2 regions of the Flavobacterium kingsejongi genome follow, and region 2 is predicted to be linked to the other one. Evidence: riboswitches for the same ligand, from Rfam matches in the RefSeq annotation. Region 2 holds a riboswitch; the other holds the start of a gene.
What was found. A riboswitch is a leader RNA that binds a small molecule or an ion and turns the genes downstream of it on or off. The one in region 2 is predicted to bind S-adenosylmethionine.
Positions count from the first base shown of each region.

Region 1: it holds a riboswitch for S-adenosylmethionine, as region 2 does, so the genes downstream of both, FK004_RS10510 (trans-sulfuration enzyme family protein) here and FK004_RS07840 (homocysteine S-methyltransferase family protein) in region 2, are expected to answer to the same signal.

Region 1 covers NZ_CP020919.1:2,387,463-2,403,602, reverse strand. The annotation lists gene FK004_RS10560 (alkaline phosphatase) at 1-497, shown strand, start outside; gene FK004_RS10555 (Na+/H+ antiporter) at 633-2,240, shown strand; gene FK004_RS10550 (carbonic anhydrase) at 2,303-2,932, shown strand; gene FK004_RS10545 (NAD(P)H-dependent flavin oxidoreductase) at 3,009-3,947, opposite strand; gene FK004_RS10540 (S8 family serine peptidase) at 3,970-5,583, opposite strand; gene FK004_RS10535 (DMT family transporter) at 5,885-6,787, shown strand; gene FK004_RS10530 (helix-turn-helix domain-containing protein) at 6,793-7,671, shown strand; gene FK004_RS10525 (TolC family protein) at 8,055-9,389, shown strand; gene FK004_RS10520 (HlyD family secretion protein) at 9,399-10,433, shown strand; gene FK004_RS10515 (MFS transporter) at 10,434-12,065, shown strand; SAM riboswitch class I at 12,151-12,259, shown strand; gene FK004_RS10510 (trans-sulfuration enzyme family protein) at 12,405-13,583, shown strand; gene FK004_RS10505 (homoserine dehydrogenase) at 13,761-14,957, shown strand; gene mnmA (tRNA 2-thiouridine(34) synthase MnmA) at 15,031-16,140, opposite strand, start outside.
Region 2 covers NZ_CP020919.1:1,811,237-1,827,376, forward strand. The annotation lists gene FK004_RS07820 (carboxypeptidase-like regulatory domain-containing protein) at 1-936, shown strand, start outside; gene metK (methionine adenosyltransferase) at 1,011-2,261, opposite strand; gene FK004_RS07830 (OsmC family protein) at 2,962-3,414, shown strand; gene FK004_RS07835 (hypothetical protein) at 3,591-4,124, shown strand; SAM riboswitch class I at 4,264-4,368, shown strand; gene FK004_RS07840 (homocysteine S-methyltransferase family protein) at 4,599-5,597, shown strand; gene FK004_RS07845 (vitamin B12 dependent-methionine synthase activation domain-containing protein) at 5,649-8,735, shown strand; gene metF (methylenetetrahydrofolate reductase [NAD(P)H]) at 8,781-9,737, shown strand; gene FK004_RS07855 (acyloxyacyl hydrolase) at 9,921-11,015, shown strand; gene gldA (gliding motility-associated ABC transporter ATP-binding subunit GldA) at 11,028-11,924, opposite strand; gene FK004_RS07865 (prephenate dehydratase) at 12,290-13,144, shown strand; gene FK004_RS07870 (pyridoxal phosphate-dependent aminotransferase) at 13,156-14,364, shown strand; gene FK004_RS07875 (prephenate dehydrogenase) at 14,376-15,233, shown strand; gene FK004_RS07880 (bifunctional 3-deoxy-7-phosphoheptulonate synthase/chorismate mutase type II) at 15,315-16,140, shown strand, end outside.

The sequences.
Region 1 (16,140 bases), 580 kb from region 2:
TGGCTATGGATTTTGCCGAAAAAGACGGAAATACTCTGCTGATCATTACAACCGATCACGGTAATGCAAATCCTGGTGTAATATATGGTAAAGATGCCAATACTAACTTTGATAGCATCCAGAAATACTCCCACACTAATGAAGTTATCTTAAACAGCTTTAATAATAGTACTACAGTTGCTCAGATCCGCGAGAAATTTGAGGCTACGAATGGCACTGCAGTAACAGAAGAAGAAGCTAAAATACTATTATCCTATTACAACGGACTGCACAAACAGGAGGACGGCCTTTACAATTATAAGAAACTCCCTTTCAAAGCTCTGGCTGAAATCCAACAGAAGTACAATTCTGTAGGCTGGATCAGTATGGATCACTCTGCCGATTATGTAGAGCTGGCAATGTACGGTCCCGGAAGCGATTTGCTGAAACCTTTTGTAAAAAATACAGACCTTCATTACCTCATGCTGGAAGCAGCAGAAGTGGAAAATAAATTCTAACTACCGAACGGAGTTTTACGACTCTTTCTGTACTATCTAAAATGCGATACCTAACATTATCGCATTTTTTTATTTTAACAAATTCCAAAAAATAATATATTTGGATATAATTTCACCCTTAACTCCTTGCTTACTATGTTCCAGGAAAAGCTACTATTGATCATATCGCTACTGTTTGCTGTTTCCATGTTGGTTATGCTGGGGGAAAAATTAAAAATCTCCTATCCTATTTTCCTGGTACTGGGCGGATTAATCATCAGCCTTATTCCGGGAATTCCGGTACTTCAACTTGAACCCGAACTGATCTTTACCATATTTCTGCCCCCGATATTATATGAAGCTGCCTGGTACACTTCCTGGCATCAATTCTGGAAATGGAAACGCCCGATCTCCATGCTCGCATTTGGGTTGGTATTTTTCACCTCCGGTATCGTTGCTTTTGTATCGAATGCTTTAATTCCGGGATTCACGTTGGCTTTAGGTTTTCTGTTGGGCGGAATTATTTCGCCACCAGATGCTGTAGCAGCTACTTCAGTACTGAAAGGAGTCAAGTTACCGAAGCGTATTATTACCATATTGGAAGGAGAAAGCCTGATCAATGATGCGTCGAGTTTAATTGTATTTCGTTTTGCCCTTGCTGCTGTAGTAACCGGACAATTTGTATTCCAGGAGGCCATAGCCGATTTTTTTATTGTGGGCTTTATGGGTATTGTCGTAGGATTGGCAATAGCGCATGTTTTTTATGTGATTCATCGTTTTTTACCTACTACGGCCAATATTGATACCGCACTTACCCTAATGGCACCCTATATTATGTATATCGCTGCGGAGCATTTTGAATTTTCCGGAGTCATGGCTGTGGTATCCGGCGGATTATTCCTTTCCTATCGTTCCCATGAAATTTTAAACCACACCTCAAGGCTTCAAACCTATAATGTGTGGGCGACAATCATTTTTATCCTCAATGGGATTATTTTTATTCTCATCGGACTGGAATTACCAGTGATTGTGGAAGGATTGCAGGGTTATACGTTGGAAGAAGGCATCAAATACGGCCTTATCATCAGTGCAATTACCATTGCCATCCGGTTTATCTGGGTCTATCCTATTGCATTTATCCCGCGGCTACTGAGTCGCAAAATCAGGGAAACAGAACCGAGCCCGGGATGGCAGGGCCCGTTTGTCATCAGCTGGGCGGGTATGCGTGGTGTGGTCTCCTTAGCTTCGGCACTGGCCATTCCCCTGACGCTAACCAATGGGGAATCTTTTCCACAACGTAACATTATCCTCCTGATTACTTTTGTTGTTATTCTCGTGACACTGGTCGTACAGGGACTTACCTTACCATTGGTCATCAGGCTGATCAAAATCAAAGAAACCGATGACCTCATACCGATTGAAGAACAAGATACGGCGGTACGATTACGATTGATGCGCGCTTCCCTGACCTATATCAACCGCTACCTTGCAAAAGATGTTGCTGAAAATGAATTGGTAGAAAATCTCAAAAAAAGAATTGAAAACGGAATCAAACTTTCTTCCGAACGGCTCGAATCATTAGAAACAACTGAAAACCAACACCATCAAATCCTCCGCTTCCGCGAAATAGAGCTTGAAATCCTACAGGCGCAACGGAAAGAGCTGATCGAAATCAAAAAACACCGGATTTTTGAGCATGAAGTAATCCAGAAACAAGAGAGCCGCCTGGACCTTGACGAATCAAAATTTAGTCCTAAAAATTAATATTATGGAAAAGAATAGCTGATATTCTGCTATCTTTATCTGGAAATTTATACCTGACAACTATGGAAATTAATAGAGTATTTGAAAATAATAAGAAGTGGATTGCTGAAAAACTCAGTATCAGTCCCGAATATTTCTCTGATTTATCCAAAGGCCAGGATCCTGATATTCTCTATATCGGATGCTCTGATAGCCGTGTAACAGCAGAAGAACTTATGGGCGTGGAACCTGGTGAAGTATTTGTACACCGTAATATTGCCAATATGGTCATTAGTATTGACCTTAATATGATGTCTGTACTGAACTATGCAATCAATTACCTGCACGTAAACCATGTGGTGGTCTGTGGCCATTATTTCTGTGGCGGTGTTAAAGCGGCCATGCTGGCAGAAGACCTGGGTATTTTAAATCCATGGCTTCGAAACATCAGGGATGTGTACCGGATCCATAAAAAGGAACTGAATAGCATCGAGGACGAAACAGAAAAATACAACCGCCTGACGGAACTCAATGTACGGGAACAATGCATCAACCTGATTAAAACTTCGGATGTGCAAAAAGCCAATAAAGAAAGAGGGCTTCAGGTACACGGATGGGTATTTGACATCCATTCCGGCAAGCTGATCGATTTGAAAATCGACTACGACCACGTCGTTAAAGATATTATTGACATTTACGACCTGGGTAATTAACTCTACCAGCATACCAAAAAAAATCCTCTGCAACGCTTTTATACGTGTGTAGAAGATTTTTTGTTTAGTTTAAAAATTAGAAGGAAGCCACTTCCTGTTTTGCCAAGGCAAATTCATTCATCATATCGTCAATAATTTGCCGGGCAGATTTAATTTCGTGGATCAGTCCCGATATCTGGCCTATTTCCAGTTCGCCTTCGATGAGGTCCCCTTCAAACATTCCCCTTTTAGCTCTCGCTCTTCCCAATAGTAATTTGAGATCATCAGGTGTTGGATTTTTAGTATACAAGTCGGCCAAATCATTATAGAACTTATTCTTTAACATACGTACCGGAGCGAGTTCTTTCAACGTGAGTTGTGTATCGCCTTCTTTGGCTTCCACAATCATCTGTTTGAAATCAGGATGCAGCGAAGCTTCGGAAGAAGCTGCAAAACGGCTCCCTACCTGTACGCCATCCGCCCCGAGGACCATCGCTGCCATCATGCCCCTTCCGGTAGCAATACCTCCGGCCGCAATCAGTGGAATCTGTATTTGTTCCCGTACCATAGGAATCAGTGTAAGTGTAGTACTCTCTTCCCTTCCATTATGGCCTCCGGCTTCAAAACCTTCAGCAACAACTGCATCTACCCCAGCATCCTGTGCTTTTAGGGCAAATTTGGTACTGCTGACCACATGGACTACCGTAATCCCTTTCTCTTTTAAAAATGCTGTCCACGTTTTAGGATTTCCGGCAGAAGTAAATACAATCTTTACCTCTTCTTCTACAATAATATCCATGATTTCCTCAATATTAGGGTACAGCATCGGAACGTTTACGCCAAACGGCTTATCGGTAGCTGCTTTGCATTTTTGGATATGGGTGCGTAAAACACCTGGATACATCGATCCCGCACCTATTAAACCTAATCCACCTGCATTACTCACTGCACTGGCCAGTTTGTATCCGCTGGTCCAGATCATTCCTCCCTGTATGATTGGGAATTCTATTTTAAAAAGTTCTTTTATGCTATTCATGGTATGCTATCTCTTGACTTAATTATTTTTTACTAATTTTCCCGGTACGGGTACCATTTGCTGCGGCAAGGCTATAAAAATAAATCCCGGTATTCAAATTCCCAACTTCTATGGAAGGATGTTCGGCATTTATTTCTTTTTGGGCTATCATCTGTCCAAAACTGTTGTATAAAGTCAATGTGGCTTTATCCGTAGTAACCGGCAATTTAAAATACAAAATTGCATCTACCGGATTGGGATAGGCTACAAAAGGCTCCAGAACTGAATCCGCTACGGCCAGCGTTGTGCTCAATGCCTGGGCAAAATCGGGAATCCCATACCCATATTGGTCATTGGGAGCCGTAAAACGATCTGAAGACTGCCGGATAATCTGGACAATCTCAACATTTGTTTTTGTGGGTAAGGCCTGCCACAAACTCGCGACCATACCTGCAATGATCGGTCCTGAAAAAGAAGTGCCGTTATTGGTTGCAATCGTGCCGGTAGTACCCGACACTACAGCAGCCTGCCCCTGGGCCATAACATCCGGTTTTATCCTTCCGTCGGCGGTGGGCCCGACAGAACTAAAAGCGGCATAATTTTCTGTAGCTGTTACAGCACCTACAGTCAGCACATTGAAAGCATCTGCCGGAGTCGCAATATAATGCCAGGCGGTACTCCCATCGTTACCCGCGGAAACGACTACAATCATACCACGTGAAAAAGCGATATCAGCACCACGGGCGATAAAAGAAGTAGTACCATTCATATCGGCATAGGTATAGCTGTAGGCCGGATTATCATAATTATTATATCCCAAAGAAGTATTGATTACATCCACACCCAGGCTATCGGCCATTTCCGCGGCTTCTACCCATAAAGATTCTTCCAATGGATTTTCACTTGCCGCATTCTCGGTGATAAAAAGATAATAAGAAGCATCCGGTGCCGTACCGACCAGGCTGTTTTCTTTATACCCTCCCATAGTAGACAATACCATTGTACCGTGTGAATTACCAGTATACATATTTTCATTGCGGTTTACAAAATCATACCCGCCTAAAATCTGATTATTATTCAGTAGCCTTTGAAAAGGCTGTGCCGTATTCACCCCGGGAAAGCCGGCATCCAATACGGCAATAATTTTTCCACTTCCCGTATAGCCCTGTTGGTGCAGCAATTGGCCATTCAACATCTGGATTTGGTTCGAAGATGTTCCATAATTAAAATTTGCCGCTGTTTCCTGGTTTTTATTAGCCATGGTAACCGAAGATTGTATCGTATTTTTTCCTGCAACATTCAGGGCTTTATTGGCAAAATCAATCCGTGTTACAAAGTCCAAAGTCAGTAAGGCATTGATATCGTTTTGTGCTCCACGGATGTGAAGCGCATTAAGCCATTTGGATTTTGCCATAACCGTTATTCCAGATGCAGCAGCAATTGCAGCACTGTAAGGTTCGTATACCGGCAGATCTTTACTATCCAACGGAATATTTTGATTTGCTCTTCTGTCTAATGCTCTTTGACTTAGCATTTGTAGTGGATTATCGAGGTACTGCTGTGCATTGGGTTTGGCTGTAAAATACACCCAGGCATCCTGTTGTGCCAATCCTGCAAATGAGGATAATACCAACCATACTAACATTATTTTTTTCATTCCTTCGTTTTTGCAAAAATTTGAATAAACTACCGCTATCACTGATATTTTGAAAATCTTTAAGAAGCCTGTAGTTTTAGCCATTTATGCTATTATTTACTGTATAAATGAAACTGCCACATCTTACTATTACGTGTTAATCACAATATAGGTTGGTCAAAGCTACAAAATTCTTTTTTCAATCCTCTATACACCCGGCAAACTACGCTACTGAAAAGCATCCTAAAAACTGAATATAACCGCAAAAACTGCTAAATTTGCTGAATCATACACAACTGCTGTATCAAACAAAAATAACCCCATGATTTATATTTTTCTAAGCATTCTCTGTAGTGTTTCCGTTGGTGTTTTATTAAAAATAGCCAAAAAATATACTATAGATATTGTACAGGTCATCACCTGCAACTACGTCATTGCCTTGTTGCTTTCCTATATCAGCTTTCGCCCTGACCTGTCAGTCGTAACGTCAGAGGCTCCTTGGGCATGGTATATCGCACTCGGAATATTATTACCCTCTGTATTTTTATTTTTGGCCGCTTCGATACGCCACATGGGAATTGTAAAAACGGATATTGCCCAAAGGCTTTCACTTTTTATCCCCATACTGGCCTCTTACTTCATTTTCCATGAAACCATCGCCGAGCTTAAGCTTACCGGATTAGCCATTGGTTTCCTGGCTGTATTTTTTACTCTGTACAAAAGCACTACTACCGGAACAACTTCCCAAAAGTGGTTATATACCGCTGTAGTACTTTTAGGATTTGGTACTATTGATATCCTCTTCAAACAGATTGCGGCTTATACTCCCATTGCGTATACTACATCTTTATTCGTTGTATTTGTATGTGCCCTGGTAATGGCACTACTTTTTACCCTTTATGAATTCGTAGCACAAAAAAGCACTTTCAACAAGAAAAATATTGCTGTAGGAGTACTATTAGGCGCTTTAAATTTTGGAAACATTCTGTTTTACCTGAAGGCTCATAAAGCTTTTTCCAGTAATCCTTCCACTGTCTTTGCGTCTATGAATTTAGGTGTAGTCGTATTGGGGAGCCTGATTGGTATCTTTGCTTTCCATGAAAAAATGAACCGGATCAATTATGCCGGAATCCTTATGGCAATTGCAGCCATTATCCTGATTACACTATCCCAGTTGAATTACAGCTATGCCGATTTAACAGCTTACATCGCTACTTTATTTTAAACGACATGAAAAAGATTACGACCTACTCCATAGAGCACCATCAGAAAGTATTCAATTTATCCAGTAATAAAAAGGATTTTTTCTTTGTGGAATTAGGTAAGAACAGTCTTTTCAATTCTGAACCGAGGCGTTCTGAAACCTATTCGATTAGTTTTTTAAAAGAAGGAGAGGTCATCTCGCAAGCAGGATTAACCACACAAACTATAAAAGCGCCTGCAATGATTGCGTTGGGGCCAACAGTCGTCCGTACGGTTCGGGAAACGGAAAACCAACCCCGGATGGAAATTATCTTTTTCACAGATGATTACCTGCTGGCCAACCGTTCAAACGTTTTCTACCTGATGGAATTTGATTTTTTCGATAATGAGGAACAACATACGTTTAGCCTAAATCCGGAACAGGCTCGAAAAATAGAGCGTATTTATGACATGATGAAAGACACGCTTCGGGAACACCATTACCATGAGCAGGAAATCATTCGGAGCTGTATCTATATCCTCATCCATGAACTCAATTCGTTCCACAAACTCCAGGAATCACCGGAAAGCCATTTTAACGAAAAGATGTCTCCCATCCTCGTTAACTTTAAAAAATTACTGAACAAAGAATACCAAAAACAACGGTCGGTCAACTTCTATGCGGACAAACTAAATATAACCGCCAAGCACCTCTCAGAGATCTTAAAAAAGCAATCCGGAAAAACGGCCGGTGAATGGATTAATGAAGTTATCATATTGGAAGCCAAAGTACTACTTCAAAACAAAACACTCTCCGTTGCGGAAGTCAGCGAATTTCTCAATTTTTCGGATCAGTCCGTTTTCGGCAAATTCTTTAAAACACATACCGGACTGACCCCATTGCAGTACAGAAAAACGACGATATAGCAATATCGACGAAAACTGCCGTGTTTCCGACTTTTTTTTAACAAGAAAGCGAAGGAACTTTGCAGTGTTAAAATTAATGTATGAACCCTACAGGCGTAATAGTCCAAAATACTTTTTCCGGAAATCAAAAAAAGGCGCTAAAGCGACTTTTTTTACCGATTATCCGAGCAAACAAATTACATACAACTATTTTTCGGCCTAAAATCGAAAAACAAAAATCGCTTCAATGCGAGTAGCGTTGTATTTTATACGTCCATTACTTTTACTTTATCACACCCACAATTCTATTTTTCATACCCATCGCTAAAAAACAGCGAAGAATTGCTGATTTCCTAAAACGACGAAAAATTAATTTTCTATCCATTTTATAATTCATACTAACTGTGAAGCATTTTTTATTTAATTATCTGAGCTTGTTGTCTGCCTGTTTTTGCTTGCTGGGAAATACTGTAATAGCACAGGAGAAAAGCCCCACAACATATGTACTGAGTATTGAAGAGGCCTTGCAGCTTGCAAAAGCCAACAATGACCATATTAACAGTGCCAAACTGAATACTGAGGTTTCCGAGTCGGAATTAAAAGAGGTAAAAAGCCACGCACTTCCCCACGTTATGGCACAGGCCACTGGAAAAAGGCTTACCAATGCCACTTTGTATGAACACGGGCTTTCGGGTTCGGAATCTTTACCGCCTCCACCGAGTAGCTATCAGGCTACTATGGGACTGGAAGCTTCTTTCAACCTGTATTCCGGTGGAAAACATGAAGCGGCTATCGAGGAATCGGAAATCCGTAGCCGCCTGGCAGCGATCAACCTGCAACAGCAAACCGGTAGCATTTCGCTGCAGGTGCTGCAACATTATCTGGAAATGATTCGCTTATCACGTCTTGACAGCCTTTACAAAGACCAGATAAACCGGGAGAACTTACGCCTCAAAAACATTAATGCCTTATACAAAAATGGTAAAGTAACCCGAAGCGATGTATTACGGGCAGAGATCAACCTATCCAACCAGCAATTTGCCAAAACAGAAAATGAAAGTACCATCCTGATTTTCAACAATCGCCTGAACGTGCTGTTGCACCTGCCGGAAAAAAGCCATATTATCCTGAGTGATACTGCTGTTGTAAATACCATCCCGGATGCATCCAACATTATCAATGCTTCGGCAAGCGATTCTTATACCTTACAGGCAGCACATGAAAACACGGAATTACAGCAAAGCCGCATTAAAAGTGCCAAAAGCAATTATTATCCGTCCATAGAACTCATTTCTGCTTATGGTTATAATTATCCGAATTATTTGATCTATCCGTATGTTGATCAGGTATATGCTATCGGTTTTGTAGGAGTTAAAGTGCAATATTCCCTATCCTCACTCTACCAGAACAACCATAAGGTGAATGCTGAAAAAAAACGGCTGGAAGAAACACGTATTAATGAAAATGCTGCCCACGATAATGCAAAACTCGAATTATCATCGCTACAGATTAAAGTGGAAGACATGCGGGAGAAAATTGGAATCGCACAGAAAAACATTGAACAGTCACAGGTAAATTATAAAATTGTAAGTACCAAATATTTTAACCAACTGGCTTTACTAACCGACCTTCTTGAGGCAGACAATCTTTACCTCCAATCGAAATACAGGCTTATTGAAGCACAAATTTCAATGCTGAATTACTATTACCAGATTCTTTACACAACCGGAAAACTTTAAAAAATACCAATGAAGACTAAATCAGGCAAAAAATTTAATTACTTATTCAATGGCGTTGTCCTACTTGTAATGGCCATTACCCTCATTTTTTTTCTACGCTACCTGATCCATTCCCGAAATTATGAGGAAACCAATGATGCTCAGGTGGAAGCTTATATCAATCCTATTTCGGCCCGTGTTGGCGGATACATTCAAAAGATCAATTTTGAGGAGCATCAGTATGTAAAAAAAGGCGATACGTTAGTGATCATCGACAATCGGGAATATACCGCTAAAGTTATGGAAGCCGAAGCAGCCCTTGAAGATGTAAAGGCACGGCTGGTCGTACTCGATGCCACCATACAAACGGCACAAACCGGAACTGCGGTGAACAGGGATATGATTGCTTCCGCAAAAGCTAAACTCGTCGAGAAACAGCAGGACCTGAAACGCTATAAAAATTTATTGCAGGAAGAGGCGGCAACCTTACAGGAATTTGAACAAACGCAGGCAAAATATGATGTTGCCACAAGTGAGTTCAATGCCACCCGAAACAACCTGAAAACCACCCACTCCAAAATTGAAGAGCTGGAATCCAATCACGGACTATTGAAAGCAGAGATCAAGCAAAAAGAAGCCTTGTTGGATTATGCCAAAATCAATCTGGAATATACTGTGATTACCGCTCCATATTCCGGAAGGCTGGGGAGGAAAACGATACAGGAAGGGCAACAGATACAGGCGGGACAAAGCTTGGTTCCCATTATCAATGAAAACCAAAAATGGGTAACCGCCAATTTCAAGGAAACCCAAATCCAGGATATGCATGTAGGCCAATCGGTTGAGATTAAAGTGGATGGTTATGACAATACGGTATACCAAGGCACAATTGAAGCGATTGCCGGATCTACGGGATCTAAATTCTCCCTGCTCCCTGCCGATAACTCCACGGGAAACTTTGTCAAAATTACTCAACGTATCCCCGTAAAAATAAAATTTTCAGAAAAAGACATAGAACAAATAAAAGCCGGGATGAATGTAATTGTTTCGGTAAAAAAGAACTAAATGGACAAGAATATCTATTTTAAAGAATGGATCCACAACTGGAACTGGGGAATGCGAACTGCATTGTTCCTGATCCTCCTGTTTTCTATTGTCCAATTTTCCCTGTTCTCCCTGACCCAAAATTATGTAATTTCCTATTTTGGCGCACAGCCGGAAGATATTACTTTTTCGATTCAGGTTACTTACATTTCACTGCTATTCTCGCTTCCGTTACAGGTACGTTTCCTGAATTATTTCAACACCCAAAAATACCTGATTACTGTATTATTGGTGGGAATATTCCTGAATTTGCTCCTGATGAAAACCAATGATATCCAAATGTTTATCCTCTTACGATTTTTCCAGGGTATCATTATCAGCCTGATTGCAGGAGGAATGCTGACCTTAATTTTCTCCAGGCTGCATAACGAAAAGAAACAGGCAGTCGGTTATTCTGTTTTTTATGGAACGCTATTGGGAAGCAGCGTGGCAGCGGGTGCACCTACTGCCTGGATTATCGATAATATGGACTGGAGGATGATTTATTACATCGTAATCCTCTTTCAGATCCTTTCGATTATTATTGTATTGCTTATTTTCAGGCCGGAACGTACCCATAAAAAATACCCATTATATCAAATTGACTGGAAAGCGTATATTATCATGGGAGCCGGAATGTTGGCCGTAGCCTATTGCATGGTGTATGGCCCAAAACACTATTGGTTTGAAGATCCTACAATTGTTTACACGAGTTTTGCTGCTATTTTCCTGATTGCATTATTTGTTTTACGCCAGCTAAAAAGTAAAAGGCCCATTATCCATTTTAGCATTTTCAGGTCCGGAAATTTTATCATCGGGCTGATTTTACTCGCCCTTTTTTACGGGCTAAAAGACACGATCAATTTAGTCTACAACTATGTGAGTGTTATGGCACAATGGTCAAATTACCAATACATCCAACTCGCTTTTTTTAATATTCTGGGGATGGCAATTACGATGTACATAGCTTCCCAACTGGTCATGAAAAAACGATTCCCACTGCACTTTTTCCTGGTTACGGGTTTTGCGCTTATGCTGGGATTTAATTATTGGATGTATTGCATCATGAGCAGTGATTTGGCATTTACCGATTTAATCATTCCTATCTTCCTGCAGGGAGCAGCATCAGGTATGTTATTTGTCCCCATCGCGACTTTTATATTGGCTTCTGTTCCGGTGACTACAGGAATATCAGGCAGCCTTGTAGCGGGAAATGTGCGTTTTTTCACCACACTGAATTCTTTTGCAGGATATTATACCCTCCAGCTTTTTTACAACCAGCACTACAAAGAGCAGTTCCTCGCCTACTTGACGCCTTATGATACGGTTTATAACGAACGTAATGCCGCTTTGGTCCAATCGTATATTGGAAAAGGATTCAACCTGACAGAAGCAACTGCGCTTGCCCGGGCTTCGATCATGCAATCGGTAAAAACCCAAAGCCAATTGCTGACCAACCAAAGTATTTTTTTATTGGTCTCTGTGTTGCTTTTGGGCATCATTTTAATCACCCTGATTGCATTCCTTTTCAAAAAGAGAATGCCTAAATCCAAAAATAAGGCTGTTTTAGCTACAGAAACACACACAATAACTACCTACAAAACAACACTTTAAAAAATAATTTTAAAATTTAAAATAAATAATTTGGTAAAACCATTTATTATGCTCTAAATTTGCACTCAAGTTCTTTAAAAGATTATTCTTATCCAGAAAGACCGAGGGAATTGACCCGATGACGTCTTGGCAACCTGTTCACATGTGAATAAGGTGCCACATTCAACCCTTGCTTTGGCAGGGATAGATAAGCTTAGAAAATAGTACATAATACTTCAACATATTATATGCTCTTCTGACTTATCGGGAGAGCATTTTTTATTTCCGCTCTTTCGATATCTGGTTTCGAATGTTTTTTATTGATTAAAAAATATAAAAACATTTTTAAAACATTTCAAAATGAGCGAACAAACACAAATCCTGAACAGCATTCCCGTAGATCCATTAACCGGTTCCATTTCTGTACCAATTTACCAAACTTCCACTTTCGTACAGGAAGCGCCAGGTGTCCACAAAGGATACGATTATGCCCGAAGCAATAACCCGACCCGAAAAGTACTGGAAGATATTATTGCAAAACTTGAAAACGGTACAAACGGCTATGCTTTTGCCAGTGGACTTGCTGCAATCGATGCTGTAGTCAAACTATTGAAATCCGGCGATGATATTATTGCTGTAGATGATATTTATGGCGGCGCATTTCGGTTATTCACCCATGTCTATGAAAAATTTGGCATTAGTATCAACTATGTCGATTCGACAAATGCTGCTAATATTGCAAATGCAGTAACAGACAAGACAGCACTGATCTGGATTGAATCCCCGACCAATCCTACCCTTAAAATATCGGATATCCGTGCAATCGCCAAAACGGCCAAAGCACATAACATCCTACTGTGTGTGGATAATACTTTTGCTTCCCCGGTATCCCAAAAACCAATTGACCTTGGGGCTGATATTGTAGTGCACAGTGCCACAAAATACATTTCCGGACATAGCGATATTATTGCGGGATTGGTTGTTACTGCTACTGAAGAATTGGGAGCCAAGATTAAATTTATCCAAAATGCTTCCGGCGCGATACTCGGGCCTTTCGACAGCTGGTTGGCCATACGTGGTATCGAAACCCTTTCGTTACGCATTCGTCAACATGCCGAAAATGCACAACAGATAGCGGAATACCTGATCGAAGAAAAGCTAATCAAAAATGTGTATTATCCAGGGTTGCCAAGCCACCACAATCATGAGATTGCCAAATCACAACAAAAATATTTTGGCGGCGTGATTGCTTTTGATCTTGTGATTGATGACAAAGCACTAGCTTCCAAAATCGTCTCTTCTACAAAACTGTTCAAACTGGCAGAAAGCCTTGGAGGCGTAAAAAGCCTTTGTTGCCTGCCGTGTGAAATGACCCATAAATCCATTCCGGCTGAAAAACGCTATCAATCCGGAGTAACCGATAGCCTGATTCGCCTTTCTGTAGGACTCGAAGATGCAGAGGACCTGATTGCCGACCTGAAACAGGCTTTTGCCAGTGCAGTACATGAAAACATCACCGAAACCGCCAACGTACTCTAATAATCCTCGAAGCTCTATTCGTTACTTTCAGGCAGTGTCTTTTTGTTTTGCCTACCGGGGTGACCCCACTTTGTTCGCCATCGCAAAAAGCACGCTGCTTCTCTTTCTGCAAGCCCACTATTTCCAAAAAAAAGTGTGCCTGCATTCCAAAAAATAAAATCTCTTTTAAGAAATACAATGTCAAGAAAAAAATTAAATATAGGATTATTCGGTTTCGGCTGTGTCGGCTTTGGTTTATATGAAGTCCTCCAGAAAACACCAGGCTTAAAGGCCAACATCAAAAATATTTGTGTAAAGGATAAAAATAAAGCGCGTGAAATCAGTTCAGACCATTTTACCTTCGATAAAAATGACATCTTTAATGATCCGGAAATCAATGTTATTGTAGAACTCATTGATGATGCCGATGCTGCTTTTGAAATTGTTTCCACCGCTTTAAAAAGTGGAAAGGCAGTAGTTTCCGCCAACAAAAAAATGATCGCGGAGCATTTTACAGAATTGCTCGAACTGCAACGTAAATATAATGTACCGCTATTGTACGAAGCTGCCTGTTGCGCCAGTATGCCCATCATCCGGAATCTGGAAGAATACTATGACAATGACCTGCTGGAATCTATTGAAGGTATAGTAAACGGCTCGACCAATTACATCCTGACCAAAACATTCAAGGATAATATCTCCTATGACGAAGCCCTGGCTGAAGCCCAACAAAAAGGTTTCGCAGAAAGCAATCCCATATTGGATACCGGAGGATTTGATGCCAAATACAAATTGCTGATCTTACTCGCCCACTCGTTTGGTTTTATTGCTCAACCCGATGAACTTTTCAATATTGGTATCAATAATATAGGTGATCTGGAATTAAAATACGCACGGGAGAAAGGGCTTAAGATTAAACTGGTTGCCCAGGCATTTAAAACAAAAGAAGGTGCTATTTCGGCTTTTGTACTTCCGAAATTTGTAGATGCAGAGAATCGGCTGTTTCATGTTGATGATGTTTTTAATGGTGTGATCACGAAAACGAGTTTTGCCGATACCCAGTTTTTCGTGGGTAAAGGTGCCGGAGCCCATCCGACCGCTTCTGCAGTACTGTCCGATATCTCCGCATTGAGTTACGACTATCAGTATGAATACAAAAAAATACAGCAACAGGAAGATTTGGTCTTTACGAATGACATTAACCTTAAAGTATTTTTACGCCACCAGAATGAAGATGCAGTCACCCTGAAAAAATATTTCCAGGACATTGATGAATCCTACAATAATAATGAAATCGGCTACACGACAGGAACGATTTCACTACAGCACTTAAAGGAGATATATGCCAATGAAAATCTAAAAAAATCATTTATTTTATTGGAAGTCGCGAATTAAGAGTATCCCTAAAAACAACAACCCGGCAAGTCGTTACCTGCCGGGTTGTTTTGTATATACTATTCTGAATTTTTTATTTTGAAATCACTCCGGAACCTAATAACTCATCGCCATCATACCAGGCCACAAATTGCCCTTCTGTAATAGCGGACTGTGGTGCTTCAAAAGAAACATACATACCATTATCAAATTGGTGCAGGGTTGCTTTTTGCAATTCCTGACGGTACCGTATACGGGCCATCACTTCCATAGTTTCACCATCTGCCAACGCCAGGTCTTCACGGATCCAGTGTACTTCAGGCTGAGCCACAAACAATGCTTTTTTATACAATCCCGGATGGGAACTTCCCTGCCCGGTATAAATCGTATTCGTAGTAACATCAGTAGCGATAATGAATAAAGCTTCTTTTGTCCCACCCACGTTCAGGCCTTTGCGCTGCCCGTTGGTGAAATAATGAGCACCCTGGTGTTTCCCTACCACTTTGGCCATTTCTGGCGTATAGTGTATGCTTTCTGCTTCATAAGCCAAAGCTGCTTTCTCCGTCTCAAATTCTGGCCGGGACCGGTTATAAATATCCGCCTGTGCATTTACTTCAAAAATAAGCCCATCTTTCGGTTGCAATTTCTGTTGCAAAAATTCCGGAAGGCGTACCTTACCAATAAAGCATAACCCTTGTGAATCTTTTTTATCTGCAGTGATCAGGTCCAGTTTAGCCGCGATTTCGCGTACTTCCGGTTTGGTCAGTTCCCCTATAGGAAATAAGGATTTCGCCAGTTGTTCCTGAGATAACTGACAAAGAAAATACGACTGGTCTTTATTCCCATCTGCACCTGCCAAAAGCTGGTATACTTCTTTGCCTTCTTTTTCAATTGTCCCCTTACGGCAATAATGGCCGGTAGCCACATAATCGGCACCAAGGCTCAACGCTATTTTCATGAAAACATCGAACTTAATTTCACGGTTGCACAATACATCCGGATTTGGCGTTCTTCCTTTTTCATATTCGTTGAACATATAATCTACAATCTTCTCTTTATACTGTTCACTTAAATCAACCGTCTGGAAAGGGATCCCTAGCTTTTCAGCTACCAGTAATGCGTCGTTGCTATCTTCCAGCCACGGGCATTCATTGGAGATGGTCACCGAATCATCGTGCCAGTTTTTCATAAAAAGACCTATTAC
Region 2 (16,140 bases):
TACAGTATGAATAATGAGCAGTTAGGGTCAGCATATAAAAATAATTTTTACCGTGCATTGCCAGATGTGTATGCATTGTATCAGATCAAAAAATCGGAAACGCTGACGTACAATTATACCATGACCACTGATTTTACCGATATCAACCAATTGGCGCAAGGGTATACTTTTACCAATTACAATAGCCTCTACCGCGGAAACAGGATGCTGGAAAATGCGCTTTCGCAGAATCATGCCCTTCGGTATTTTAAGTACAACATGTTTAATTTTACAAATGTGTTCGCCTATGTGAATTACAACCGCAGGATGGATGCCGTAAAGACCAAAGCCGCTTTTGACGGTATTAATCAGTCCTCTGTGCCTTATAATTCTAATTTTGCAGACGAAACCCTGACCGGGGCAGGAAGTTATGGGCGTTCTTTTGGTTCCTACAAAGCTTCCGTGAGTGCCAATATCGCCTGGTCGAAATTTAATAACATCAGGGTTGATCCGGTGACTGCAGTTGAAACACTCAATACTACTGAATCTTTTACACAGTCGTATACTGCAAAAGTAGCCACAAACTATAAAACCCTGCCGAATCTGGAAATTGGCTATAACCTGACCATGAACGATTATAATAATACCACCTTTTACACCCAAAAACCTTTTGCCCGGATGGATTATTATTTCCTGGATAGTTTTACGTTTACGGCGGAATACGATTATTACCACTATACCAACAATCTGAAAACGGTAGATAATGAGTATGATTTCCTTAATGCGAACCTGATGTATCAGAAAAAGAACAGCAAATGGGAATACCGGGTAACGGTGACCAATTTGCTCAATACAAAATCGCTGAATGATGATAGTTTCTCCCAGTTCTCTACACGGACGTCACAATATATCGTACAGCCGAGATACCTGATGTTCTCACTCAAATACAATCTTTAAAAGCTGTTGCGCTTTTAGCAAAAAAAAAAAATGCTGTCCGTTAGGACAGCATTTTTTAGTATAATGAAATTGAATTATAGTCCAAAAGCGGTTTTAACCTGCTCTACGAAATCAAGTTTCTCCCAGGTAAATAATTCTACAGTAACTGTTTTTTCTTCACCGTTTGGTGTACGGAATGTTTTAGTTACCGTTTCAGGTTTGCGTCCCATGTGGCCATAAGCGGCAGTTTCGCTATAAATTGGATTTCTTAGTTTTAGGCGTTGCTCGATAAAATAAGGGCGCATGTCAAAAAGAGCCTCTACTTTTTTAGCAATTTCACCATCCGTAAGATTTACTTTGGCAGTGCCATAAGAGTTGATGTAAATCCCCATTGGTTTTGCCACACCGATCGCGTAAGATACCTGTACCAGAATTTCTTCTGCTACACCTGCAGCCACAAGGTTTTTAGCAATATGACGTGTCGCATAAGCAGCACTACGGTCTACTTTACTCGGGTCTTTACCAGAGAAAGCACCACCACCATGAGCGCCTTTTCCACCATAGGTATCTACAATGATTTTTCTGCCTGTAAGTCCTGTATCGCCATGAGGGCCTCCAATTACGAATTTTCCGGTTGGATTGATATGGTACTGGATAGCATCATTAAAAAGGTGTGCATATTGTGGATTCTTAGCAATAATCCTTGGGATAAGGATATCCAGGATGTCCTGCTTGATTTTAGCAAGCATAACCGTTTCCTCGTCAAAATCATCATGTTGTGTGGAAATAACGATCGCATCAATGCGTACAGGCTTGTTGTTATCGTCATATTCCAGTGTAACCTGGGATTTTGCATCCGGGCGCAGGTAGGTGATCTCACTATTCTCGCGGCGTAATGCAGCCAGTTCCTGTAATAATTTATGGGAAAGGTTAAGCGCAAGAGGCATATAATCCTCTGTCTCATTGGTTGCATAGCCAAACATCATTCCCTGGTCGCCGGCACCCTGCTCTTCTTTGCTGGTACGGTCTACACCCTGGTTGATATCTTGTGATTGCTCATGAATAGCCGATAATACACCACATGATTTCGCTTCAAACATATACTCACTTTTGGTATAGCCGATTTTTTCAATCACGTTACGTGCAATCTGCTGTACGTCAAGGTATGTTTTTGATTTTACTTCACCAGCAAGGATAACCTGCCCGGTCGTTACTAAAGTTTCGCATGCTACTTTCGAATCCGGGTCAAAGGCTAAAAAGTTATCTATTAAAGCATCTGATATCTGGTCTGCAATTTTATCGGGATGCCCTTCACTTACGGATTCTGACGTAAATAAATATGCCATAATTTCTATTAAAGTTAAACGAGAAAAAAGTAAAGGATAGCAACGTACTAAAGAAGAAAAGTCTGCTTTAGCATTTTTTAATGAGGTTGCAATCAGTTCAAATTTTTCCTCTGGATTTTGAAGTGCAAATGTATGAAAGCTTTTTGAAATGAAAATAAATCTTAACTTTTTTTTCCATTTAATATGCAAAAAGGGCCATTTCAAAAAAATATAAATACGTAGTATTTAAATATATATACTAAAAGGTTGAAATGTTAAAGTTTAGATTTGAGCATTGTAATTCCAAAAATAGTTCTGAAGTTTGCAGTATCAAAATGAAATAAAAATGAAAATTACTATTTGCAATATGTGTCGTACGATGTGGAATCTTTCCGCAGGGGACTCTTTTGCATAATTTTAATTTTTTAAAATATAGCATTCAGCCTCTGCCATTCGCAGAGGCTTTTTTTTTATATAAAATTCAATAACGGGAGCAAGCCAATTTTGGCAGCACTAAAAAGAAATAAAAATGACAGCAGGAACAACAATTTGTATGAATATGATTTGCCGCATTATGATGTGCTGCTATCGCTGTTGCCATTGCCAAATGAAATGACTTAATCTTAGTTTTTATATCTAGTGAAGAGTCCTTTTGGCAGCCAGGCCAAAAGGGCTTTTTTATTTTCAGTAACAAACCATCAACTTCAATATACCTAAAATCATGAGTACAACTTCCATAAACGTTCTGGGATATGCCAGAAGCAAAGAACAATTTGTAGTAAAAACCCAAAATGCCGATGTGAGGATAGGGACTAATTCCCGTTATCCCGAACTCAGTGGCGCGAGCCCCTATGAATATATACTCGCCGGATTCGCCGGATGTATCAATGAGATCGGAAAAGTAGTTGCCGCAGAGCTGAATTTCGAATTAAAATCCCTGCAGGTAGAAATTTCGGGAGATTTGGATTTCCAAAAGTTTGAAGGTATCGCTACTGGGGAACGTGCGGGATTCAGCCGTATTGAAATCGTGCTGAAGCCAACAACGGAAGCCACCCTGGAAGAACTGCAACAATGGTTGAAAATAGTACAGTTCAGAAGTCCCGTATATGATAATCTGATCAACAGCACTCCGGTAGAGCTGGTTTTATATAAAGAATATTCCCATGTTGCGTAAAAGCAATACTGGAATCAAACGGTGTTATTTGTTTTTTTGTTATTTGTGAAGAGCACAATTTTGTTTAGGTTGTTGTGCTTGTAAAAAGGCTGTCTTTGAAATGTCAGTCAAAGACAGTTCTTTTTTAGGCACCGTATCAATTAATCAACCTGAACCCAACAATTAAAAATAAAAATATGTCAGTTCAAAAAATAAACATAGTCGTTTTTGGCCTTGGAACCATCGGGAGTACCCTGATCAACAGTGCCATAAAAGAACAGAAAGTACTACTCGAAAAAGAAGGACTGGACCTGAGTTTTCCAGTTATTACCAATTCAACAGTAGCCTTTTTTGAGAAAGAGTCCCTTAAAAACTCATGGGAAGCCAATTTTACGCAGTTCCCGATCCCATTCCAGTTTGAAGCTGTTGTAGCCTATCTGAAAGCCCAGCATTTGGAAAACCTGATTGCGATAGATGCTACCGGTAGTGATACGTTGGTCCGCGATTACGATACACTGATCCGTAATGATTTTGATATTATCTCGATAAATAATACGCTCTCCAGAGTGCATCCGGCTTTTAATACTGAAATCAATGGACTGCTGAGAAAATTCGGGAAGCAGTTTTTCTACCTGCATCCTGATGGGAAAAATAGTATGGAAACAGCAAAAGCACTGCTGCAGAAAATTATTGTGATAGCCAGGCAAAAGCAATTGGAAATAGCAGTATAACTTTTTCCTGTTGGTCCTGGGGGTATAGTAAAAATATCAGGGACGTAATGCCTAAAGGCCACACACAGCATTAATTTGGGCAAAGTGTTGTAAATTCCAAACATATTGCATTACTTTGCAGTGTTCATAAACATATTGACAGTTATCACGAAAGGCAGAGGGATTAGACCCGGTGAAGCCTTAGCAACCCTTTAATCTTTTAAAGAAGGTGCTACATTCTACCAAGAAATTGGATAGATAACATACAGAAATACTTTCCGGTATTCTCCGCTTTTCCTGATTACATACACATATTATTTTTTTCGAAACCAATAGTTCCGGCTTTTGCCATGCTGTTTTTGCCATACCTATTTGGATTTTCCAATAGGGAAGCTCACTAGGGTGCTGGCGCAAATGAAAAAGACATTGAACTTTTTAAGGACGTAGCTCCGGATTAAAATCCGAGAGTAACGAACCCATCAATAAATAAAAAGTATGTCAAGAATAAACGAAGCAATAAAAGAAAGAATCCTGGTCCTTGACGGTGCCATGGGAACAATGCTACAGCGGTATAATTTCTCTGAAGCCGATTTTCGTGGGGAACGTTTTAAGGATTTTCCACATCCGCTCAAGGGCAATAATGACCTGTTATCCCTAACCCAGCCACAGGCAATACGCGACGTCCACCGCCAATATTTTGAAGCGGGTGCCGACATTGTGGAGACCAATACTTTTTCAGGAACCACTATTGGGATGGCCGATTACCATCTGGAGGAACTGGTCTATGAACTTAATTATGAATCGGCGCGTATTGCCCGTGAAGTGGCAGATGAGTTTACGGCAAAGAACCCGGCAAAACCCCGATTTGTAGCCGGATCTATAGGGCCAACCAACCGGATGGCCAGCATGTCGCCTGATGTGAACGACCCGGGATATCGCGCAGTTACCTTTGATGACCTGAGAATTGCCTACAAGCAACAAACGGAAGCCCTTATTGATGGAGGTTCTGATTTGCTATTGGTAGAAACCATATTCGATACACTCAATGCCAAAGCGGCTTTGTTTGCCATCGAAGAAGTGAAAGAAGAGCGCAATATTGAAATTCCAATCATGGTTTCCGGCACCATTACCGATGCTTCCGGGAGAACACTTTCCGGGCAAACCGTAGAAGCTTTCCTGATTTCCATATCTCATATCCCCTTATTAAGTGTGGGGTTTAATTGTGCTTTGGGAGCCGATCAATTGAAGCCGTACCTGCAGCGATTATCCCACAATACCAGCTTTAATATTTCAGCCCATCCAAATGCCGGATTACCAAATGCTTTTGGGCAATACGACCAGACTCCTGAAGAAATGCAGGTCCTGATCCGGGAATACCTGGAAGACAACCTGATTAATATAATAGGAGGATGCTGTGGAACAAATCCGGAACATATCCGCCTTATTGCGGAAGTAGCCAGCGCTTATCCACCGCGTACTGTAGTTGCCCAATAATACGCATCAATACAATGTGCCGTACAGCACGATCATAAAAGAAACAAGAAAATGGCAGATGTTGACTGTAAAAGATATTTAAAATTATCAGGGCTGGAGCCCTTAATCATAACACCCGAAAGTGTTTTCGTGAATGTAGGGGAACGTACCAACGTGACCGGCTCCCGGAAATTCTTACGGTTAATCAAAGAAGAAAAATACGAAGAAGCACTGGATATTGCCAGGACTCAGGTAGAAGGCGGTGCCCAGATCATCGATATTAATATGGATGAGGGAATGCTGGATGGTGTTCATGCCATGACGACCTTCCTGAACCTGATCGCTTCCGAACCCGATATATCCCGCGTTCCGGTGATGATTGACAGTTCCAAATGGGAGATCATCGAAGCCGGATTAAAAATCGCACAGGGTAAAAGTGTAGTGAATTCCATCAGCCTGAAAGAAGGCGAAGAAAATTTTATCCGTCAGGCGAAACTCATCAAGAAATATGGTGCTGCGGTTATTGTCATGGCATTTGATGAAACTGGGCAGGCAGACAACTATGAGCGCCGTATTGAAATTTGTAAGCGCTCCTATGATGTGCTTACGCAAAAGGTAGGATTCCATGCTGAAGACATTATTTTTGATCCGAATATCTTCCCGGTTGCCACAGGAATGGAAGAGCACCGCCAGAATGCTGTTGATTTTTTCCGGGCAACCAAATGGATCAAAGAAAATCTTCCGTATGCCAGTATTAGTGGTGGGGTGAGTAATGTATCCTTCTCTTTTCGTGGAAATGACCGTGTTCGGGAAGCAATGCATTCTGTTTTCCTGTATTATGCTGTGCAGAATGGAATGACAATGGGGATTGTAAACCCTGAAATGCTGGAAATTTACGATCAAATCCCTAAAGACCTGCTGGAACATGTCGAAGATGTACTGTTAGACCGAAGGGATGATGCTACAGAACGACTGCTGGCCTTTGCCGAAAATGTAAAAGGCGGTACTAAAGTTACCGAAAAGCAGGCGCAGGAATGGCGTTCATTTCCGGTACAGGAAAAGCTAACCTACGCGTTGGTAAAAGGGATTGACGAATTTATAGAAACCGATGTTGAAGAAGCACGGCAACTGGCTTCAAAGCCTATAGAGGTTATCGAAATTAACCTGATGGCGGGAATGAACGTTGTCGGGGATTTATTTGGAAGTGGGAAGATGTTCCTGCCGCAGGTGGTGAAATCGGCACGGGTGATGAAAAAAGCCGTTGCCTATTTGTTGCCTTTTATAGAAGCTGAAAAACGCCCTCCAATACCTGAAGGCGGTGTGAAAACACCGGAATACTGGAAAAATAAAAACCCCGAGGCTTATGTGGCACTGGAGGACTACATCCAAACCCATAAAAATATCGGTACTCCCGGCGAAGAGGTTCTGGAAACCGCTTTGGCAGGTGGATTAGGTGGGTTTCAATTCACCCGGAATTATACTATAGGCGACTACTGCGCCGATTTTGTCTGTGTTCCCGAAAACCTGATTATCGAAATTGAAGATGCAGTGAACCAATTGCCTTCCACAACAACGACTCCAGAAGAACGTGGGCAGTTTTACCGTGCAGAAGGCTATCGTGTGCTTCGATTTACCACTTTGGAACTTACGGACTTCACCCAAAAAGCACTGGATCGGATCCTGGCTGTATTGCTGGCGCCGCCTTCGGGTGCGGGTGGTGCAGGCCGGGTATTGATGGCCACGGTGAAAGGAGATGTGCATGATATTGGGAAGAATATTGTTTCCGTTGTTTTAGGGTGTAACAACTATGAAATTATCGATTTGGGCGTCATGGTACCGCCGGAAAAAATTATAGAAAGTGCCATTCGGGAAAATGTCGATATCATTGGGCTCAGCGGATTGATTACGCCTTCACTGGATGAAATGGTGTACCTGGCCAAGCAAATGGACAAACTAAATATTAAAATCCCGATTATGATTGGTGGAGCAACCACCTCGCGTGCGCATACCGCTGTGAAAATAGCCCCGGAATACCGGGAAACAGTAGTACATGTCAATGATGCGTCAAGAGCGGTGACGGTAGCGGGTAACCTGGTGAATAAACTAACAAACCAGGCCTATTTTAAGAGCCTGCGATCTGAATATGATGAATTGCGGGAAGGCTACCTGAACCGAAGCCGCGACAAAAACTTCCTGAGCCTGGAAGAAGCCCGAAAAAATAAACTACAACTCGACTGGGAAGCTTTTACTCCAGTACAACCCCGAAATACGGGTGCACAAACGATTGAAGTAGGCTTGGAGGAACTGGTTGATTATATCGACTGGACTCCTTTTTTCAGGACCTGGGACCTGCACGGGAAATATCCGGCACTATTAACCGATGAGGTTGTTGGCGAACAGGCACAGTTATTATTTGCCGATGCCCAGAAAATGCTGGAACAGCTTATTGCAGAAAAATGGCTGCAGGCCAAAGGAATTTACGGTATTTTTCCAGCCAATCAGGTGAATGATGATGATATCGAACTCTACGATGATGAAGGGAAACTATTGCAGACTTTCCTGACATTGCGGCAGCAATCCCAAAAAACGAAAACGGCTCCTAATATTGCATTAGCGGATTTTATAGCACCTGTAGAAAGTGGTAAAAAAGATTATATGGGGGCATTCTGTGTAACGACTGGTTTTGGAGTGGATGAAAAAGCTGCAGCATTTGAAGCCCAGCATGACGATTACAATTCGATTATGGTCAAAGCGCTGGGGGATCGTTTTGCAGAAGCTTTTGCCGAATTCCTGCACCGGAAAGTGCGAATGGAAATTTGGGGTTATGCTTCCGATGAGGTATTGTCCAACGAAGACCTGATCAAAGAAACCTATAAAGGGATTCGTCCGGCACCGGGATATCCGGCTTGTCCCGATCACCTGGAAAAACCAACCATCTGGAAATTACTCCGGGTCGAAGAAGAGATTGGTGTTACCCTGACGGAAAGTATGGCCATGTGGCCGGCATCTTCGGTTTCGGGATATTATTTTGGAAATCCCGAGAGCAAGTATTTTGGACTGGGAAAAATCAAGAAAGACCAGGTGGAAGATTATGCCAAACGCCGGAATGTTTCCTATGACTATGCCGAAAAATGGCTGAATCCCAATATTGCAGATTAAAAAATAAGGATAGCAGAATCCTGAAGAATAATACCTAAAACAGACATGAAAGTAACCGAACATATAGAAAACGCCAACGGAAAACCTTTATTTTCCTTTGAAATATTACCCCCGCTAAAAGGGCAGAACATCCAGTCTATTTTTGATAGCATCGATCCACTAATGGAATTCCAGCCTCCTTTTATCGATGTGACCTACCATAGGGAAGAATATGAATACAAAGAATTACCCAGTGGACTGCTGGAAAAGAAAATTGTAAAAAAACGTCCCGGTACGGTGGGTATTTGTTCTGCAATCCAGAATAAATACCAGGTAGACGCCATCCCACACATCCTTTGTGGCGGATTTACCAAAGAGGATACCGAGAATTTCCTGATTGACCTGGACTTTTTAGGAATCCAGAATGTGGTTGCCCTACGGGGTGATGCTGTAAAAAATGAAACCTATTTCAAACCTGAAAAAGAAGGCAATCATTATGCTTCTGAACTGGTTTCCCAGATCACCAGTCTGAATCAGGGAATTTATCTTGATGACGAGCTGCAAAATTCCTCTGCAACCAATTTTTGTATCGGTGTGGCCGGGTATCCTGAAAAACACATGGAAGCGCCCAGCCTGGATAGCGATATTTATTTCCTGAAGCAGAAAATAAAAAATGGAGCCTCCTACATTATTACGCAGATGTTTTTTGACAATAAAAAGTTTTTTGATTTTGTAGCCAAATGCAGGAAAGAGGGCATTACGGTACCGATAATCCCGGGATTGAAGCCCATAGCGACCAAAAAACAACTGAATTTAGTGCCACACCGGTTTAAAGTCGATATCCCGGATGAATTGATTATGGCAGTAGTTCGCGCGGCAGATAGTGAAGCCGTAAAACAAATCGGGATAGAGTGGTGTATCCAACAGAGTAAAGAATTACTGCAGGCTGGTATTCCGGTGCTGCATTATTATTCTATGGGCAAAGCAGAGAATATCAAAGCAATTGCCAAGGCAGTTTTTTAATCGGGGTTGTATGCAATGCCTGTACCATTTTATGTAGCCCTGATAGAACCGGTATCCTTTCCTCTTGTCCTTTACAAGGGGAAAGATATAGGGGATAGCAGGAACCGGCCTTTCAAATAATAACGGGACATTTGCTCCTCCAATAAAATATCCTTTATATTTGCTTTTCATTAAAAAGGAACAATGCATCGAATCGTTTACCTGTTTTTTATTTTTACTCTGACTACGTTTGCACAAGAATCACCCAGGTACCAGTATAGCGTTGATGCCAATTATTATTATGGGAATATACTGAAACACAGCGACGCCATAGCCCCACTGATCAAAGGGCATCCCGATGGATTTCTGCTGAGTGTCAACCGGAAAACATTTGGGCATAAAGCCTGGGAATCCCGTTATAATTATCCTGATTATGGAATCTCATTGCATTATGAGGACATGAAAAATGAGGTGCTTGGCAAAAATTACGGTGCTTACCTGCACTATAACTTCTATTTTTTCCAGCGCAACCTGATGCTCCGCGTAGGACAGGGTGTTGCTTACACTACCAATCCTTATGATGCGGTAAGCAATCCTGAAAATGTAGCGTATGGGACACATTGGATGCCTACCACCTATTTTTTACTCAACTTCAAGAAAGAAAATCTATGGAAGGGCTTTGGTGTTCAGGCCGGAGTTTCTTTTTTCCACCATTCAAATGCCAATCTTCGTTCGCCCAACACCAGTACCAATACAATTGCATTCAACGTGGGGGCGACTTATACCATCAATACCGACGAAACGCCAGAATACATTAAAAATACGGATACCGTACGATTTACACAGCCGTTAAAGTACAACCTGGTTTTCAGGTCAGGCGTGAATGAAAGTGATCTTATTGGGGCGGGACAGCTTCCTTTTTATGTCTACTCGGGATTTGTGGATAAACGGATCAACCGGAAGAGTGCGCTACAAATAGGGGCAGATTATTTCGTGATGAAATACCTGCAGGATACCGTTAACCGTATCGTAGCGGACAACCCAAACGGGAAAGTGAAATCCGATACTGATTATAAGAAAATTGGTGTGTTTATAGGGCATGAATTGTTCATTAACCACCTTTCCGTAGAAACCCAGATTGGGTGTTATGCCTATCGTCCTTTGGACTACCTCGACCCTATTTACCAACGTATAGGTGCCAAATACTATTTTGGCGAAACCATTTTTGCCGAAGTCTCCCTAAAAACGCATGCTGCCAAAGCCGAAGCGATAGAGTTCAGCCTCGGGATCCGATTGTAAGGTGCTAAAAACTTATTTTTTAGTCATTTCCCGGAAAATAGCTTCCAGATTTTTGTTTTTCTGATTGAGTTGTAACGTCTTGAGTCCATTATCATGGGCAAAATCAAATACAGCGGGACGCATGTCTTTATCGGAAGTAAAAGTCAGCTCCCAGATCATGTCGTGGGTGTTGACAAAAGCAGTCAGGTGCGGAATGGTGGCGATCAGCTGCTCTTCGACTTTGTAGTCAAATTCCACTTCAATAACCTGCTCTTTATCCTGTAGTAATGTATTCATTTTTTTGTCGGTCACAATCCTGCCTTTGTCGATGATAATGACACGGTCGCAAATTGCCTCCACTTCCTGCATGATGTGTGTGGAAAGAAATACAGTTTTGTCTTTTCCTACATTTTTAATCAACTGGCGTATTTCAACCAATTGGTTCGGATCCAGTCCTGTAGTCGGTTCATCCAGAATGAGTACATCGGGATTGTGCAGTAATGCATTCGCCAATCCTACTCGCTGCCGGTATCCTTTGGACAGTTGGGCAATCTTTTTATGTGCTTCAGGAGTCAGGCCGGTGAGTGTGATGACTTCATCGATCCGGGATTTGTTCACCTTATACACATCCGCATTAAAAGCCAGGTATTCGCGAACATATAAGTCCAGGTACAGTGGATTGTGTTCCGGGAGATAGCCTACCGATTGTTGTACCGCTTTTGGGTTAAGATGGACATCATGACCATTGACAGCCGCTTCCCCTGCATCGGCATCGATATAAGTGGTCAGAATTTTCATTAGCGTAGACTTTCCGGCACCATTTGGCCCCAGGAAACCGACAATCTCTCCTTTATTGATGGAGAAAGAAACAGCATCAAGTGCTTTTTGGGTGCCGTAGCTTTTGGAAATATTCTGAACAAGTATAGACATAGCTGCAATTTTGAACAAATGTACTAAAAAATCATTTTTGTTTCGACGGAATATTTCACGAAGCAAGACTTGGGTTTGTCAGTAAAATACTATTGGAATCACACAGTAGAACGTTTAATATAACGTGATAGTGTTAAATTTAACAAAAAAAGATCCTGCATTTTGGTGTTGATTTGAAAAAACAATTACTTTAGCAAAAAATTACAAGCGCATACCATGCAAAATAACAGTTTTTATTATAGCAATTCATTTTATTTCTTCTGGAAAGAGGATAGGGATTGTCGTATTGTTATTTAAATGAATTTAATTTACAGAACCAATATATAATCCCGATGCAAATCGGGATTTTTTTTTGCCTAAAAGTTATGGAAACAAAAATTGCTATTCAGGGAATACAGGGATCTTTTCACCATCAGGTGGCGATGGAATACTATCATCCGGAGGTGGTGGTGGAAGAATGTCTTTCGTTCAATGCCTTGGTTGTTAATTTATTAAATGGGGATTCCGCACAGGCGGTTATGGCAATTGAAAATTCGATTGCCGGATCCATTATTCCCAATTATGCATTGATAGACCGGAATAACCTGCACATCATAGGCGAACATTACATCACGGTACACCAAAATCTAATGGCCCTGAAAGGACAACGAATTGAGGAAATCAAAGAAGTGCATTCGCACCCGATGGCTTTATTGCAATGTGGGGATTTCTTTTCAAAACACCCACACATCAAGTTGGTTGAAGATGTGGACACTGCCGAAACGGCCAGGAGAATCCAGTCCGGACAGCTGAAAGGGATAGGCGCTATCGCCAGTAAAACGGCGGCCCAATTGTACCAACTGGAAATAGTGGCACCGGAAATCCAAACGATCAAAAATAACATGACGCGTTTTGTTATTGTAAAAAAGGAGAATTCGGTTATTCCGGAGGAATTGATCAATAAGGCTTCTTTGAAGTTTGAACTGGATCATAAGCGCGGTAGCCTGGCAGCAGTATTGAATGTCATGAGCGATTGCAAACTGAACCTTACCAAAATCCAGTCGCTGCCCAAAATTGAAACTCCCTGGAAATATTCATTTTTTGTGGATGTTACTTTTGAACGATATCAGGATTATAGCAAGGCATTGCAACTTTTAGGGATTATGGCATCGCACTTAAAAGTGCTGGGAGCCTATCAGAATCAAAACACGTCAGAAAAGAACACAGCATATTCATTGTAAAAATTAGAAAAATGTCAGCAACAAAAACAGTAACTGAAATACAAAATAAAACTACTATTCCAAACGGGCAATTGTTGGCGAACCGCCTTCAAACGGTAGAAGAGTATTATTTTTCTAAAAAATTACGTGAAGTACGACAATTGATTGCCGAGGGGAAGCCGGTAATTAATATGGGAATTGGAAGTCCCGACATGGCACCGTCTGCAGCGGTTATTGAAGCCATGCAAAAGTCCTTAGGGGATCAGAAAGCACATGAATATCAAAGTTACCAAGGGCTGCCTGAATTTCGTAAAGCAATTGCCGGGTTTTATGAGACACATTTTGGTGTTACTGTGAATCCGGATAATGAAATCCTGCCACTAATGGGATCCAAAGAAGGAATTATGCACATATCATTGGCTTTCCTCAATGAAGGTGATCAGGTGCTGATTCCGAATCCGGGATATCCTACTTACACTTCGGTAACGAAACTGGTAGGAGCCGAGCCTATTTTTCATGAGCTGGATGAAAGTCGCAACTGGGAACCTGATTTCGAAGCATTGGAACAACAGGATTTATCCTGCGTAAAACTGATGTGGGTGAGCTATCCACACATGCCGACCGGGGCCCCGGGAAGTATGGAGCTGTTTGATCGCCTGGTTGCTTTTGCTAAAAAGCACACCATCCTGCTCATTAATGATAACCCGTACAGCTTTATACTGAACGATCATCCGATTAGCCTGTTGCAGGCAGAAGGTGCATCCGACGTAGCGATTGAGCTGAATTCGCTCAGCAAAACCTTCAATATGGCCGGCTGGCGGGTAGGGATGGTGCTTGGGCAGTCCCGGTTCATGGATGCTATATTAAAGGTAAAAAGTAATATGGACAGTGGGATGTTTTACGGAATCCAGAAAGGAGCCATTGCCGCTTTAAAAAGCGAAAAATCATGGTTTGAAGAACTGAATGCTATTTATGCCTGTCGCAGGAACCGCATCTATGAACTGGCCGAATTATTGGGATGTACGTACGATCGGGAAAGTACTGGTTTGTTTGTCTGGGCAAAGCTACCGGAAGGAACACTAAAATCGGAAGATTTTATTGATAAAGTATTGGCAGAGCAGCATATCTTTATTACACCGGGAACTATTTTCGGGAGCCGTGGAGAAGGCTATATCCGTTTTTCATTATGCCTGGAAGAGGACGTAATACAGGAAGCGATTAGTCGATTTAATCCGTTTTAAGAAGAAAAGAGATGAAAGTAGTAATAATAGGAATAGGACTGATTGGAGGTTCTATAGCTTTAGATATCAAAAGGCTGCATCCCAATGCGGAAATTGCCGGGATTGATAACCGCGAAGAGCATCTGGATCGCGCATTGGAGCTGGGATTGATCGATTGCAAAACAACAGTAGAAACCCTGAATGAAGCAGATTGGGTTATTGTATCCGTTCCGGTGAATACCGCAGTTAAGTTATTACCGGAAGTATTGGATAGGATTGGCGACCAAACGATAGTAATGGACGTAGGATCGACAAAAAATCCCATTTGTGAAGCGGTACAAAATCATCCGAAAAGGCGTAATTTTATCGCAATGCATCCTATTGCAGGAACAGAATTTTCGGGACCACAGGCAGCAGTACCGGGTCTCTTTCAGGACAAAACGAATATTATCTGTGAGGTAGAAAAAACCGCTTTCCTATTGCAGGAAAAAGCGTTATCACTGCTGGTATCTATGGGAATGCGCATTCGGTATATGGAACCAAAATCCCACGACCGGCATATTGCGTATGTATCCCATTTATCGCACATCAGTGCCTTTATGCTGGGAAAAACAGTTATTGAAAAAGAAAAAAATGAACGCGATATTTTTGATATGGCCGGAAGTGGATTTGAAAGTACCGTGAGGCTGGCCAAAAGCTCACCCGCCATGTGGACTCCGATATTCCAGCAGAATAAAACACAGGTAGTGGAGACACTGGAGGAATATATTGCTAACCTTGTCCATTTTAAAGAATTGCTTCAGAATGACGATTATGAGGCGATTTTTAATGAGATGGAAAGCGTTAACAAAATCCGGGAAATATTAAACGGGATTGGCATAAAAAAATAAATGCTGGAAAGCATAAGAAAATAATAAAAATCAGCGGAGCATATAAAAAAGAAATAAGCTCCTTATAAAAAGAATACAAAAATGGAAAATACAAAAGCACTCAGAACCTGGTTAGACGATTTCAAATTAGAGCACCCTTTGGTCATTGCAGGTCCCTGCAGTGCAGAAACGGAAGAGCAGGTGCTGGCCATTGCACATGAATTAAAAGATTCCGATGTAAGTATATATAGAGCCGGAATCTGGAAACCAAGGACACGTCCGGGAGGATTTGAAGGTGTAGGCACTATCGGATTGAAATGGTTGCAAAAGGCAAAAGCCGAAACCGGATTATTAATGGCTACTGAAGTTGCCAATGCAGCCCACGTAAAATTAGCGTTGGAACATGATATTGATGTATTGTGGATCGGAGCCCGTACTACGGTAAATCCATTTGCAGTACAGGAAATTGCAGATGCACTGGCAGGAACGGATAAAATTGTATTGGTAAAAAATCCGGTAAATCCAGACCTGGCTTTATGGCTTGGAGGCGTAGAGCGTTTGTACAATGCTAATATTAAAAAATTAGGAGTGATCCACAGAGGATTCTCTACCTATGAGAAAACAAAATACCGAAATATACCAGAATGGCAGCTGGCGATTGAATTGCAGAATAAATTTCCAGATTTGCCACTGATTTGTGATCCATCACACATCACTGGAAAACGCGACATGATCCAGGAAGTTTCACAGCAGGCTTTAGACCTCAATTACGACGGGCTGATCATCGAGACCCATACTGATCCGGACAATGCCTGGAGTGATGCCGCACAACAAGTAACTCCAACGGTTCTAAAGCAGATTTTCAAAAGTCTGAGAGTGCGTAAAGAAACAGATCAGGCCCATGATTACAATCAGAAAATGGCCAGTT